Regions from separate parts of the Pseudalkalibacillus sp. Hm43 genome, predicted to be linked through region 2. Evidence: a T-box and tRNA genes for the amino acid it is inferred to sense, from the RefSeq annotation. Region 2 holds a T-box; the other holds one or more tRNA genes.
What was found. The T-box of region 2 lies ahead of serS (serine--tRNA ligase). A T-box ahead of a tRNA ligase gene usually reads a tRNA of that ligase, here a tRNA-Ser.
Positions count from the first base shown of each region.

Region 1: it has a tRNA-Ser gene. The T-box ahead of serS (serine--tRNA ligase) is inferred to sense a tRNA for this amino acid. The anticodon was not compared.

Region 1 is NZ_CM135129.1:38,526-45,898, reverse strand. Features, by position in the region: gene ACXQIQ_RS00270 (superoxide dismutase) at 1-414, opposite strand, end outside; tRNA gene ACXQIQ_RS00265 (tRNA-Phe) at 861-936, opposite strand; tRNA gene ACXQIQ_RS00260 (tRNA-Met) at 1,094-1,170, opposite strand; tRNA gene ACXQIQ_RS00255 (tRNA-Ser) at 1,375-1,467, opposite strand; tRNA gene ACXQIQ_RS00250 (tRNA-Ile) at 1,496-1,572, opposite strand; tRNA gene ACXQIQ_RS00245 (tRNA-His) at 1,607-1,682, opposite strand; tRNA gene ACXQIQ_RS00240 (tRNA-Met) at 1,700-1,776, opposite strand; tRNA gene ACXQIQ_RS00235 (tRNA-Asn) at 1,778-1,852, opposite strand; gene ACXQIQ_RS00230 (DUF456 domain-containing protein) at 1,988-2,470, opposite strand; gene ACXQIQ_RS00225 (Na/Pi cotransporter family protein) at 2,472-4,112, opposite strand; gene ACXQIQ_RS00220 (DUF1189 domain-containing protein) at 4,301-5,086, shown strand; gene ACXQIQ_RS00215 (DUF1002 domain-containing protein) at 5,135-5,995, opposite strand; gene ACXQIQ_RS00210 (hypothetical protein) at 6,184-6,516, shown strand; gene ispG (flavodoxin-dependent (E)-4-hydroxy-3-methylbut-2-enyl-diphosphate synthase) at 6,607-7,373, shown strand, end outside.
Region 2 is NZ_CM135129.1:2,438,185-2,445,557, reverse strand. Features, by position in the region: gene guaB (IMP dehydrogenase) at 1-697, shown strand, start outside; gene ACXQIQ_RS13060 (D-alanyl-D-alanine carboxypeptidase family protein) at 857-2,209, shown strand; gene pdxS (pyridoxal 5'-phosphate synthase lyase subunit PdxS) at 2,407-3,291, shown strand; gene pdxT (pyridoxal 5'-phosphate synthase glutaminase subunit PdxT) at 3,315-3,920, shown strand; T-box leader at 3,947-4,173, shown strand; gene serS (serine--tRNA ligase) at 4,410-5,687, shown strand; tRNA gene ACXQIQ_RS13040 (tRNA-Ser) at 5,934-6,026, shown strand; gene ACXQIQ_RS13035 (bifunctional 3-deoxy-7-phosphoheptulonate synthase/chorismate mutase) at 6,709-7,373, opposite strand, start outside.

The DNA of each region.
Region 1 (7,373 bases), 1.3 Mb from region 2:
GTTTACGACTAACCAAGCCCAGCCAGATCCGAAACGTCCAGCAGCTGCATTTGCAAATTCTTCTTGGAATTTGTCATAGCTTCCGAACTTGGAGTTGATTGCGTCAGCTAGTTCACCAGTAGGAGCTCCGCCACCGTTCGGGCTGAGTACTTGCCAGAACAATGTGTGGTTGGCATGTCCACCACCATTGTTACGGACAGCTGTACGGATGTTTTCAGGTACTGCATCCAAGTTGCTCATAAGAGCTTCGATGCTTTTATCTTGTAGATCCGCATGTCCTTCAAGTGCACCATTCAGCTTTGTTACGTATGCGTTATGGTGTTTACCATGGTGGATTTTCATAGTTTCTTCGTCGATGTGAGGTTCAAGAGCGTTGAACTCATATGGTAGTGCTGGTAGTTCGTGTTTTGCCAATTGAATCTCCTCCTTTAAGAATATGTAGTTACAAAGCACGGGTTAAGTGCCTACATTTCTAACAATATCAAATTTACCCAGTGGATTCAATTTTTAAACACTGCTTGGGTATTGATCAAGTGATGAACATCCTCTATTCATTACCAAGATCGGGATTTTTTCAGTTCATAGGGATGAATAAGCTCTATTCATTACCATCACGGCCATTTTTTCTCTTGATAGGGATGAATAAGCTCTATTCGTTACCATCACAGCTCTTTTTTCTTCTGATAGGGTTGAATAGGCTCTATTCGTTACCATCACGGCCCTTTTTTCTCTTGATAGGGATGAATAGGCTCTATTCGTTACCATCACAGCTCTTTTTTCTCTTGATAGGGATGAATAGGCTCTATTTATGTCTTTTGAGCAAAATAAAAAAACTTCCTATATAGTGAAGTTTTCAAGAATGGTGGCTCGAGACGGAATCGAACCGCCGACACGAGGATTTTCAGTCCTCTGCTCTACCGACTGAGCTATCGAGCCGTATGTAATTTGGTTGAACCCTTCGGGTACTTCATATGTTCAATGAGCAGGAAGTCGAAACGACGTTGTGCATTGAACTTAAATTGGTTGCACCCTTGCGGGTACTCCAGATATTCATTGAAAGAATGTCGATTCGACGTTGTTCAATGAATTATTTTGGTTGCGGGGATAGGATTTGAACCTATGACCTTCGGGTTATGAGCCCGACGAGCTACCAGACTGCTCCACCCCGCGACGATATTAGTTTATGGACGATGATTGTCCAATGATGTTGATGAGAAACTGAATGTCCTCCAACCCGTTCTCAGTTTGAATATTCAAGCTGCCTTTCGAACGGTTCGCTGAAGCTTATGCTCCGTAGCTTATTCCTACGTGCTCCACCCCGCGACGATAATAGTATATGGACGAAAACCTGTCCTATGTTGTTTGAAGATAAAATGGAGGAGGTAGAGGGATTCGAACCCCCGCGGGCTGTTACACCCCTGGCGGTTTTCAAGACCGCTCCCTTCAGCCAGACTTGGGTATACCTCCGTATGATATCAACTTAACTAGAGTTAAGTGGTGGACCCTGTAGGACTCGAACCTACGACCAATCGGTTATGAGCCGACTGCTCTGACCAACTGAGCTAAGGGTCCGCATAGTATGTATGCTTTGCTTAAATGGTCTTTATGGGGCGACTGATGGGAATCGAACCCACGAATGCCGGAACCACAATCCGGTGCGTTAACCACTTCGCCACAATCGCCATGAATCAGTTAAAAATGGTAGCGGCGGAGGGGATCGAACCCCCGACCTCACGGGTATGAACCGTACGCTCTAGCCAGCTGAGCTACACCGCCATGGCTCCACAGGCAGGACTCGAACCTGCGACCGATCGGTTAACAGCCGATAGCTCTACCACTGAGCTACTGTGGAATAATATCTTTTTAACGACAAGATTTAGAATAACATCTTCACCGTAAAAAGTCAATGCCGTTTTTTCTTCCAATCAAAAAGAAAAACAGGGACAAGAAATAATATACCATGTTCTGTCCCTGCTTGCAATAACACTTATAAGACTTTCACTAAGAAATAAATAACCATACCTGCTTGGATAATCAACTTGACGGTTGTACCACCGATAAAGCCTAGTAACGATCCAATTCCGACTCTGACTGCCTGTTTGAAATCACCTTTCTGATGAAGGAGTTCGCCTACAATAGCCCCTACAAACGGTCCAATCAAGATCCCAATTACAGGTATGATGAAAGGTCCAACCAGAAGACCGATTGTACTACCCCAAATGGCATGCTTGCTCCCGCCTCTTTTTTTGACACCGTAAAAATTACTCGCATAATCGGTTACATATAAGAGGATGACAAGTATACCCTGTATCACCCAGAACACCCAGGTCAGGGGTTCAAAACTGAACATCCAACCATAGATCAGGTAACCTGCAATCAAAAAGACGGATGAGGGAATGATCGGATAGATCAATCCCACAAACGCTAGTACAAATAATACAGTTATGAGTACCCAGGCAATAATGGTCATTTTACTCCTCTTCTCCTAAAACGTATTCCGCAATATTCACCGCATGGTCCCCGATACGCTCGAGGTTACTGATGATATCTACGAATACGATACCGGATGCTCCGCTGCACTTCCCTTCATTCAAACGAAGGATATGTTGTTTACGAAGTGTTCTCTCCATTTTATCAATGGCATTTTCCATATCAACAACTTTACGAGCTTTCTCTTTATCGTTCTCATCCATTGCATGGAACGCTTCATCAATCGTTGACATCGTTAGTTCGAACATTTCATTCAAATCACGGATCGCTGTATCTGTGAGATCCACTTTGTGCGTCATCTGATATTCAACGAGTTCGACGATATTTTCCATATGGTCTCCGATACGTTCGATATCACGTACAGAGTCCATCAAGATGGAATGCTGTTCTGAGTCATGTGTCGATAACGTATAAGAAGACAATTGGACAAGATACTCTGTAATCCTTTGATCAAGGTTATTGATCGCTTCTTCATATTGAGCAGCTTTATCTGCGTTTTTCTTATTTTTCGTATCTAAAAACGTAAAGGTTTCATGTAATCCTTTTTTCGCATAATCTGCCATTCGAAGCACTTCGAGCTTAGCTTGTCCAAGCGCTACTGCAGGAGACTTTTCAAGGAAAATAGGATCTAGATGTTTTGCTTTATATTCAATTTCAACATCATCTCCAGGCACAAGTTTAGTTACTAGGTATGCCAGGAAAGCGATGAATGGGAATTGAATGGCTGTATTTGCAAAGTTGAATGATCCATGAGCAAATGCAATCTGCATCTTCTCATTCAAGTCGAACGTTGTTGCTAGATATTCCACATACGCTGTAAATGGTAGTAGTAGAATCAAGAAGACTGCAGTTCCAAGCAAGTTGAAAATTACATGCGTCAAGGCTGCTCTTCTTGCTGCAACACTTGCACCGATTGCTGCCAGGACAGCAGTGATGGTTGTACCAATGTTATCCCCAAATAGAACTGGTAAGGCAGCGTCCAATTGGACAGCACCCTGAGAATATAGTTCCTGGAGAATCCCTATTGTTGCACTGGAACTCTGTACGATAACCGTAAACAAGGTACCGATGACGACACCTAATAATGGGTTATTGGACATATCAACCGTCAGTTGTTGGAATGCTTCAAGAGAACGTAATGGTTTCATTCCAGAGCCCATCAAGTCTAGACCGTAGAAGAGTGCACCAAAACCAAAGAATACTTGACCGATGTACTTCACTTTCTTCGAATTGAAGAAGAAGAGCAACAAGGCTCCGACTGCAAGAATTGGCAAGGCGTATTCCTTGATCTCAATCCCAATGATGAATGCGGTCACCGTGGTACCGATATTCGCACCCATGATAACACCAATTGCTTGTCTTAAGGTCATGAAACCTGCATTTACTAGACCGACTGTCAGCACGGTCGTACCTGAGCTTGACTGAATCAAGATCGTGACAATAATTCCTGCAAGTACTCCCATGAATGGGTTGGACGTGAAACGATCAAGTATATCTCTTAACCGATCTCCTGCCGAATTCTGTAGACCATCTCCCATGTATTTGATTCCAAATAGGAAGATACCAAGTCCACCAATGAATTCGAATATCATCTTTTGAATGTCTAAATCCAATTCATTCATCCCCTACATAAAAATTTCGACATAATTTGCCTCATTCATTATCACCAACTTGACTTGGTTTGTAAACACTTTTAAGATTTTTTAATTTTTTTGTAAATTTGTATGTTAGATTTGATTTGGGGAACTTTTACCTTGTTCATTTCGTATAGGAAAGATAAAATGAGTCTAGAAACTGAAGGGGGATAACCATGAACGTATTCAAGCAATTTTTTGTAAGCTTATATTCACCTAAAACGATAGCTACATTCCGGTTCCAAAAAATCGGGAAGTCAATCGGATATGTTTTTATTTTAATGTTGATATCCATGATCTTTATCGGACTGAACATGGGGCTATCCATTTCAAAGGCAACAAACGAGTTCGCGACAGCACTCCAAGAAGATATCCCGGACTTTCAATTCCAGGATGGTCAATTGACTTCTGACATGGATGAGCCCGTCGTCCGGAAAGATGGCAATCAGACGTTTATATTTGATACGACAGGTACAATAACGAGAGATGATCTGGATCAGTATGATAACGCAATTGCAATCTTGGACAATCAAATGGTGATCATCAGTGCTGGGAGTGCTGATACATTCAATTATGGAACGATGCAGGACGTTAGCTTCAATAAGAACGATATCGATGGATTCATCGATTCAGCTCAAAACTTGCTTCCATTGATTATCACGGTAGCAATTGTGGCCGCTTATCTATTCATGACTGCACTTAAATTCATCGGGGTTACTGTACTCGCTCTGATTGGTTTGATCATCAAAAACATCATGAAACGGAACTTGCCGTATCGTCAGTTATGGATTCTGTCAGCTTATTCTGTCACATTACCGACCATATTCTTTGCATTAATGGATCTGTTACGCATCACGATTCCGCTCCAATTTCTTCTCTACTGGGGAGTGGCAATCTTCATCCTGTCTCAAGTCATCAAATTCGTACCGCTTCCTAAGAAACAAGAAACAGAAGAAATCTAAAATAGTCATCAAAACAAAAACCCAGACCCGATCGGGTCTGGGTTTTTGTTATTTAAACAAATTCTTAAGTGCTTCAATCAATGCGATGAAGAAATCGAGAATATTGCGAATGATTCCTTGTGTCTCTTCTTTATTCAGAAACTCACTTAAGTTGTTTCTTACATTTTCAAGGTTGCTTTTGACCTGGTCCCAGTCGATGTTCATTTCCTTCATCCGATTGAACAAGGATACAAGTCCGTTCAGCTCTTCATCGGTCAATGTAATGCCGACTTCTTCCGCTACTCTTTGAATGAGTGCTCTTAAATCCTCTTCCGTTTCCACTGGGTTCTCTGCGAGTTCTTTCTTGATCTTAGTCATGAGTTCTGTCGCTTTGTCTGCACCTACACGATCTCCCAGTTTGACGGTTTTGACCATTTCTTCGTTTGCAACTTGTTTTTGTTCTTCAGGAATTTTAATATCCGTTTTCACTTCATAAGCTTTCAAAATTCCTGTCAATCCTGCTGTACCTGACACTTCGAATGGTGCTGTCACATAAATGTCAGCATCCGTAACCCCTGCAGTCGTCAGAGCGTTCGCAAACATTTCCTCTGTGACCCAGTTGATGTTATTCGTCTCTACGTTCAAGCCAGAATCTTTTTCACCGATTGTAATTTTGGTCGAAGAAATTGCTCTTGTACCGATTTGTGCTTTGGATATATATTCTCCTAAGTATTGATGCTCCTCTTCATTTGTGACGGATATCGTATCCACATCTGATGGGACATCCATTTCTTTCAGGATACCTTGTTTCTGTTCTTCAGTAAGATCTTCCCCCAGGGTTACAATGACATCCCCTGGTGCCGCATCTGCAAGTGCGATTCCAGGAATCATGAAGATTGCCAGGAGTGTAATCGCTAACCACTTTTTCATTTTCATGTCTCCATTCTCCTTTAGAAAAGAATTCCTTAAAGCATACGTAAAGACTTTATTTTTCTGTAGGTCTCCCTTTATTTTACAAGTTGTCTACAAATAAACCAACATTTTCTTCTTCTTTTCGGAATATCGGTGTGGGACAAGCATATACATGTATTAAGTCGAACTATGCGGAGGTGTGGTATATGAAAAAACTCAGTCTAGCTGTCCTCGTCTTTCTCTTACTTTATAGTGTTTATTTTGACCTGAAGATCGGAACACTTCCATCAGCCAAGGCAGAACCGGTTCCCGTACAAGCCGCTTCCTCTGAGCAACCAATAAAACAAGAACATCAATCCTTTAAAGAAATTCAGGTCCAACCTGGTGAGACGATGCTGACGATCCTGGAAAAACTTCATAATGGATCCTTTCCGGTTTCCATCGAAAAAGCGGTGAAGGATTTCGAAGAACTAAACGATGGCATATCCGCACATGATATTAAAGCAGACCGAGCGTATCGCTTCCCTTTTTATCAATAAACACAATTCCTTGCCAAAACCTTCAAATCATTGCTAAAATGAAGTCGTTATAAGTTACGAAGCATACGTCCTTAAAGGAGCGATTAATACATGAGTGAAATTACTCACCGTACGAAAACAAGACCCGTAAAAGTTGGTAACCTAACAATTGGCGGAAACAATGAAGTCGTCGTACAAAGTATGACTACAACGAAAACGCATGATGTAGAAGCAACTGTAGCTGAAATCCTTCGCTTGGAAGAAGCGGGCTGTCAAGTCGTCCGCGTAGCATGTCCGCATATGGAAGATGCTGAGGCGATTGCTGAAATCAAAAAGCGAATCAACATTCCTCTTGTCGTTGATATCCATTTCGATTATAAACTCGCACTGAAAGCGATTGAAGGTGGAGCCGATAAAATCCGGATCAATCCAGGAAACATCGGACGTAAAGAAAAAGTCGAGGCTGTTGTGAAAGCGGCTAAGGAAAAAGGCATTCCGATCCGTATCGGAGTCAATGCTGGTTCTTTGGAACGTAAAATCCTAGAAAAATACGGATACCCCACAGCTGATGGGATGGTCGAAAGTGCTCTGAACCACATTAAGATCCTGGAAGACCTCGATTTCCACGATATCATCGTATCAATGAAGGCATCAGACGTGAATCTCGCTGTAGAGGCATATGAGAAAGCGGCTAAAGCGTTCGACTATCCGCTTCACTTAGGGATCACTGAGTCTGGAACCTTGTTTGCCGGTACTGTAAAAAGTGCTGCTGGACTTGGGATCATCTTGAACAAAGGAATCGGTAATACAGTCCGTATTTCATTGAGTGCAGACCCTGTAGAAGAAGTGAAGGTCGCACGTGAACTGTTGAAAACGTT
Region 2 (7,373 bases):
TTCTGAAGGCGTACTCGCAAAAGTGAAAGAAATCAAATCAGCATACCCTGACGTCACGATCATTGCAGGAAATGTAGCAACTGCAGAAGGGACACGTGATTTGATTGAAGCAGGTGTCGATGTGGTGAAGGTCGGTATCGGACCAGGATCGATCTGTACGACTCGAGTCGTCGCTGGAGTCGGTGTACCTCAAGTCACTGCGGTTTATGAATGTGCGACAGAAGCACGGAAATACAACATTCCGATCATAGCAGATGGCGGGATCAAGTACTCAGGTGATGTCGTCAAGGCGCTTGCGGCGGGCGGACATGCAGTCATGCTTGGAAGCCTTCTTGCAGGGGTAGACGAAAGCCCAGGTGAGCGAGAAATCTATCAAGGGCGTCAATTCAAAGTGTATCGTGGTATGGGATCAATTGGAGCGATGGAACGCGGAAGCCGTGACCGTTATTTCCAAGAAAATAACCAGAAACTCGTCCCAGAAGGAATTGAAGGTCGTGTACCTTATAAAGGGCCACTAGCGGACACTGTACATCAATTGGTTGGAGGCTTGCGATCTGGAATGGGTTATTGCGGCACGCCAAGTGTTGATGACTTGAGGGAAAATGCAAGGTTTACCCGCATCACGAACGCTGGATTACGAGAAAGCCATCCACATGATGTACAGATCACGAAAGAAGCACCAAACTACTCGGTATAGGACGTTTTTATGCCGGTTGTCACACAATCGTAAAAAAAGATGCGATGTTTGTACCATTTTTAAATTTTTTCAGACAGTGGGGTTTCCACTGTCTATTTTTTTCATATTTATTATGGTACAATAACCGGTGTTGTATATGGGTTGGAGGTGCAAAGGTTGATTAACCGAATGAAACAAACAGTCATCTTAGTTTTAACGATGGCACTCGTCATTACTGGAATTATCACATCTACTGCAAAGAAAGGTTATGCTGCTCCTGAATTACAGTTGCAAGCAGAAGCTGCTATTCTAGTAGATGCAGAATCAGGTAAGATTCTATTTGAGAAAAATGCTGATTTACTATTGCCACCGGCAAGTATGACCAAGATGATGAGTTTATATTTGATTTTAGAAGCAGTTGACAATGGTGAAGTTCAATGGGAAACCCCAGTTAAAATAAGCGATCGTGTACATAAAGTAGCGCAAGATAGAAGCTTGTCCAATGTATGGCTAAGAAAAGATGCCGATCCGGATTATACGATCAAAGAACTATACGAAGCAGCCGCGATTTATTCCGCAAATGGTGCCACAATGGCGATTGCAGAAACGATTGCAGGTTCTGAAGCAAACTTCGTCAAAATGATGAATGATAAAGCAAAAGAACTAGGATTGAAAAAATATAATTTCGTTAATAGTACAGGCTTAAATAACCGTGACTTAAAAGGTAACCACCCAGCTGGTGGTGAAGAAGACATGAACATGATTTCATCTCGTGATACAGCGAAGCTTGCGTATCATTTACTGAATGATTATCCGCAAATCCTCGAAACGGCAAAGATTCCAGAGAAATTGTTCCGAAAAGGAACGGATGATGAAAACCGTATGATCAACTGGAACTGGATGCTTCCGGGGAACCCTCAAGGTTTTGGTCTCGCGTATGAAGGTATCGATGGATTGAAAACGGGATCTACTGATCTTGCAGGATATTCCTTCACTGGAACAGCTGAACGTAATGGTCTACGACTAATTTCTGTAGTCATGAAAGCAAACGACCGTAGAGCACGTTTTGAAGAAACAAGAAAGCTTTTGGATTATGGTTTCAATAACTTCGGAAAGCAAGAAATCGTCAAGGCAGGATATGTTATTGATGGTAAGTCTTCTATCCCAGTCATCAAAGGAAAAGAGAAAAGCGTAGATGTCCAGTCTACAGATGCACTTTCTATGGTGATTCCAAATGGTGAAGAAGATCAATATAAGCCAAAAGTGACTTGGAACAACAAAGTGCTCAATGATAAAGGCCAATTGACGGCTCCTGTCAAAAAAGGAGATCAAGTCGGCACATTAAGTCTTGAGTACGCAGGAGAAGACTTAGGCTACATTACGGAAAAAGCTAGCAAGAAAGCGAGCTCTCCGATTGTCGCTCAAGCAGACGTTGAAAAAGCGAACTGGTTCGTGCTCATGATGCGTGGAATCGGTGGATTCTTCGGAGATATTTGGTCGAACGTCGTCGATTCGATCAAAGGCTTATTCTAATACAAATCCATATACAAGGAACTGAAGCATTTCATGCTCAGTTCCTTTTTTGAAACAATGAAGAAATTTCCAGTGGTATTTCATGTGGAATCACCTGTCTGGATAGGCATGAAAACAGAAAAGTGATACAATAGGATAGGATTTAAGAATTAACCGAATCATACTTAAAAAACACCTACTGATAGGGGGAATTATACATGGTACAAACAGGTACTGATCGCGTAAAACGCGGAATGGCAGAAATGCAAAAAGGCGGCGTCATCATGGACGTTGTGAACGCAGAACAAGCGAAGATTGCTGAAGAGGCTGGCGCAGTTGCCGTAATGGCACTTGAGCGTGTCCCTGCAGATATTCGTGCAGCTGGTGGAGTTGCTCGTATGGCAGACCCAACAATTGTTGAAGAGGTCATCAATGCCGTTTCAATTCCAGTCATGGCAAAAGCACGTATCGGTCATATCGTTGAGGCTCGTGTTCTAGAAGCGCTTGGTGCAGACTACATCGACGAAAGTGAAGTTTTGACACCTGCAGATGAAGTGTATCACTTGAACAAGCGTGACTTCACGGTGCCATTCGTATGTGGTGCGCGTGACCTTGGTGAAGCGACTCGTCGTATCGGAGAAGGTGCTTCTATGCTTCGTACGAAAGGTGAGCCTGGAACAGGTAATATCGTAGAAGCAGTCCGTCACATGCGTCTCATTCAAGCTCAAGTGAAGAAAGTCGTCGGTATGAGCGAAGACGAGATCATGACAGAAGCGAAAAACCTTGGTGCACCATATGAGCTCCTTCTTCAAATCAAGCGTGAAGGACGTCTACCGGTGGTCAACTTTGCGGCAGGTGGAGTAGCATCTCCAGCAGATGCTGCATTGATGATGGAACTTGGGGCAGATGGCGTATTCGTCGGATCTGGTATCTTCAAATCCGATAACCCTGAGAAGTTCGCTCGTGCAATTGTAGAAGCGACAACACACTATCAAGATTATGATTTGATCGCTAAATTGTCTAAGGGTCTTGGAACAGCGATGAAAGGTGTCGAGATTTCTTCTCTTCAACCTTCAGAGCGTATGCAAGATCGTGGATGGTAAGAGACGACAAAGGAGACATCCAGATGGTCACAGTTGGGATTCTTGCCCTGCAAGGTGCAGTTCGTGAACATGCTCGTTCACTAGAAGCATCAGGTGCAGAAGTGAAATTGATTAAACGTGTTGAAGAATTAAAGGACATTGATGCACTCGTCGTACCCGGTGGGGAAAGCACGACGATGCGTCGTCTGATTGATAAATATGAAATGTTCGGACCTTTGCAGGAGTTCGCCAAGTCCGGAAAGCCGATGTTTGGAACGTGCGCAGGTTTGATTTTGATGGCGAAAGAGATCATCGGACAAGAACATGGTCATCTTGAAGTCATGGATATCAAAGTCCATCGTAACGGTTTCGGACGCCAAAGAGAGAGTTTTGAAATTCCTCTTAATGTGGATGGTATGGAAGGCGATGAAGATTATATCGGTGTATTCATCCGTGCACCATATATCGAATCAGTCGGTTCAGATGTAAAAGTATTAGCAACATTCCAGGACAAAGTCGTTGCAGCACAACAAGGGCGTTTTCTATGCTGCGCATTCCATCCAGAATTGACAGATGACCACAGAATGCATGGTTATTTCGTCAAGATGGCAGAGGAATATAAAAACGAGTTGCATAACGTATCGAAATAGTGTAAATTACTACTAACACAATATCGAAGCGAATGTTGACAGGAACTAGTAGCAAGTCCTCTTTCCTATAGAGAGCCGATGGTTGGTGGAAATCGGTGATAGAGCCTTGTGAATCCATCCTTGAGTAAAATGCAGAACGAGCCTGAGCTCCAGTAAGTATTTTCGGTTAGTAACCGTTACATTACCAGAGTGGTACCGTCTATTTGTGATGGTACAACCAGGGTGGCAACGCGGGTGAACTCTCGTCCCTTTATGTGATACAAACACATATGGGACGGGAGTTTTTTTAATTCCCAAGACGAATGATATCGGTGTTACTCGTTTCTAATTCGTCTAGATGTGTGATTCAAACATGAAATTGCTCAACTAAGCGATACTGTGATGTGTGATTCAAACATGAAATTGCTCAACTAAGCGATACTGTGATGTGTGTTTAAGATGACTGTTTCATCAATAAAAAAGCTTGATTAAGTGAAGGAGGAGAAGAAGATGTTAGATTTGAAATTCGTACGTGACAATTTTGACGAGGTAAAGGAGAAGCTTTCTACGAGAGGTGAAGATATCTCTGGATTAGATCAAATCCAAGATTTAGATGAAAAGCGTCGAGAATTGATCAATCAGGTAGAAGAGCTGAAAAGCCGTCGTAATACAGTGTCTAAGCAAGTAGCAGAGTTCAAACGAGAAAAGAAGGATGCGGATCACCTGATTACAGAAATGCGAGAAGTCGGTGAGAAGATCAAGTCTTATGATGAAGAACTTCGCCTAGTTGAGGAGAAGCTGCAAAAAATCATGCTGACCTTGCCGAACATCCCTCATGAATCTGCACCAATCGGTGGGGATGAAGAAGATAATGTGGTCGCAAGAGAATGGGGCGACATTCGTCAGTTCGATTTCGAACCAAAACCTCACTGGGATGTTGCAACAGATTTAGACATCGTTGACTTCGAACGTGCAGCCAAAGTAACAGGAAGCCGTTTCGCTTTTTACAAAGGATTAGGTGCTCGTCTTGAGCGTGCATTGATTAACTTCATGATGGATCTGCATGAAGACCAGCACGGTTATACGGAAGTTCTGCCTCCATATCTCGTCAACCGTGAAAGTATGACAGGTACTGGTCAGCTTCCGAAGTTCGAAGAGGATGCTTTCAAAATTCGTGAAGAAGATTATTTCTTGATTCCAACGGCTGAAGTCCCTGTAACGAACCTACACCGTGATGAAATCTTGAAGCCTGAAGAACTTCCGAAAGCTTATGTCGCATTCAGTGCATGTTTCCGTTCTGAAGCTGGATCTGCAGGTCGTGATACACGCGGCTTGATTCGTCACCACCAATTCAACAAAGTAGAACTTGTACACTTTGTAAAACCTGAAGAGTCTTATGACCAGTTGGAAACATTGACTGGACATGCGGAAAAAGTGTTGCAGCTCTTGAAGCTTCCATATCGAGTGATGAGCATGTGTACGGGTGATCTTGGTTTTACCGCGGCGAAGAAATATGACATCGAGGTTTGGATCCCAAGCTATGAAACATACCGTGAGATCTCTTCTTGCAGTAACTTTGAGGACTTCCAGGCGCGTCGTGCTAATATCCGTTTCCGTCGTGAGCCAAAAGCGAAGCCGGAACATGTACACACATTGAACGGTTCTGGACTTGCAATTGGTCGAACGGTTGCAGCAATCTTAGAGAATTATCAACAGGAAGATGGTTCTGTCGAAATTCCTGAAGTGCTACGTCCATACATGGGGAACAAAAGCGTGATTACGAAGTAAAAAATAGATGGAAAGGGCGGGATTCAACCGCCCTTTAAAATATGTTTGATGCAAGGAAGAGATGTCTAGCTCAGTGCCCAGTCACTTGGATCACTTCAAACTTCCTGCGGCGGCCACAGCCTCCTCGTCTGTTTTCCAGTGACCTTCGTGACTGAACGGGGCACTTACACTTTTCCTTTCAAAAAAAATGTCGATTTAGTGTTGACTTTTGCTTTTCGACGATGCTATAATGATTTTTGTCGGTACGGAGGTATACCCAAGTCTGGCTGAAGGGAGCGGTCTTGAAAACCGCCAGGGGTGTAACAGCCCGCGGGGGTTCGAATCCCTCTACCTCCTCCATTTTTATTAAATCACAGCGCATATTACAACGGAGATTGTATGTGAATAAAATTCGTTACATTTAGTAACGAATTTTTTTTATGCTTTAAGAACTTTCAATTTAAAATGAAAAAGAACCAGCGCTTAAATATTATTTTATTCCAGTTTTTTAAACTAAAGCGCACGATAATTAATGAAGAATGACTAATTCATAAATCTAACGGACATTGAGGACCTTATTTCTATAACTTATTCATTTTCACTATACTTAACGGACATATGATACCTTATTTGGTTCAAAATCATCCAAAACAATATACTTTTTAAAAAATAGCGCATCTGATGTCCGTTTGCACACCGAAATTGGCGTTTTTGTCACAAATAACGGATCTGATGTCCGTTAAACCCTATCTCCCACCTTCAACAATCCTGTCCTTTTGTTGAATAACAATAGGTTTAAAATCTTGATTACCTTCCGCATTCTAACAAGAACAATTAATAGTAAAATGCAGGTCAATTTGCAAACATACAGGGGATTCTGAAAGGTTACAAATTCGTATGCAAATGTTCAAACAATTTAACGTTCTATTTGAGCAATAATCCTTATTTATCAACAAAAATAGTGCCTCAAATTGCTATGCAATTCGGGGCACATTTTAGTCAACATATTTATTGTTTGTGATAGATAACCGAACCCGTTAGCTTAAGCGCTGGTCTTCTTTTTCGCAATGATGGGTTCCGGCCTTACTTCATTCATGAACGATTTGAATTCTTCGAGATTCATCTGCTGAGCTGAGTCCGATAACGCAACAGCAGGGTCGGGATGGACTTCAGCCATGATACCGTCAGTGCCGATGGCAAGTGCGGCTTTTGCAGCTGGAACGAGCAGATCTTTCCTGCCGGTTGAATGGGTCACATCGACGATCACAGGCAGATGTGTCTCCTTCTTCAGAATTGGTACGGCAGAGATATCGAGCGTGTTCCGGGTTGCTCGTTCATACGTACGAATTCCTCGTTCACATAGAATCACTTGTTCATTTCCACTTGAGATGATGTATTCGGCAGCGTACATGAATTCTTCAATTGTCGCTGACATACCTCGCTTCAACAGAACAGGTTTGTTCACTGAACCTGCTGCTTTCAGTAAATCGAAGTTTTGCATGTTTCGAGCGCCGATTTGGATGACATCGACATAATCCAGTGCTTTCTCCAAATCATTCGGATTGAGGATTTCAGTCACGACGGCGAGATCGAGTTCATCTGCTACCTTTCGTAAAATTTCCAATCCTTCAAAGCCCAGCCCCTGGAAGTCATACGGGGATGTTCTCGGTTTGAAAGCCCCGCCTCGAAGCAGCTTCAATCCTTGCG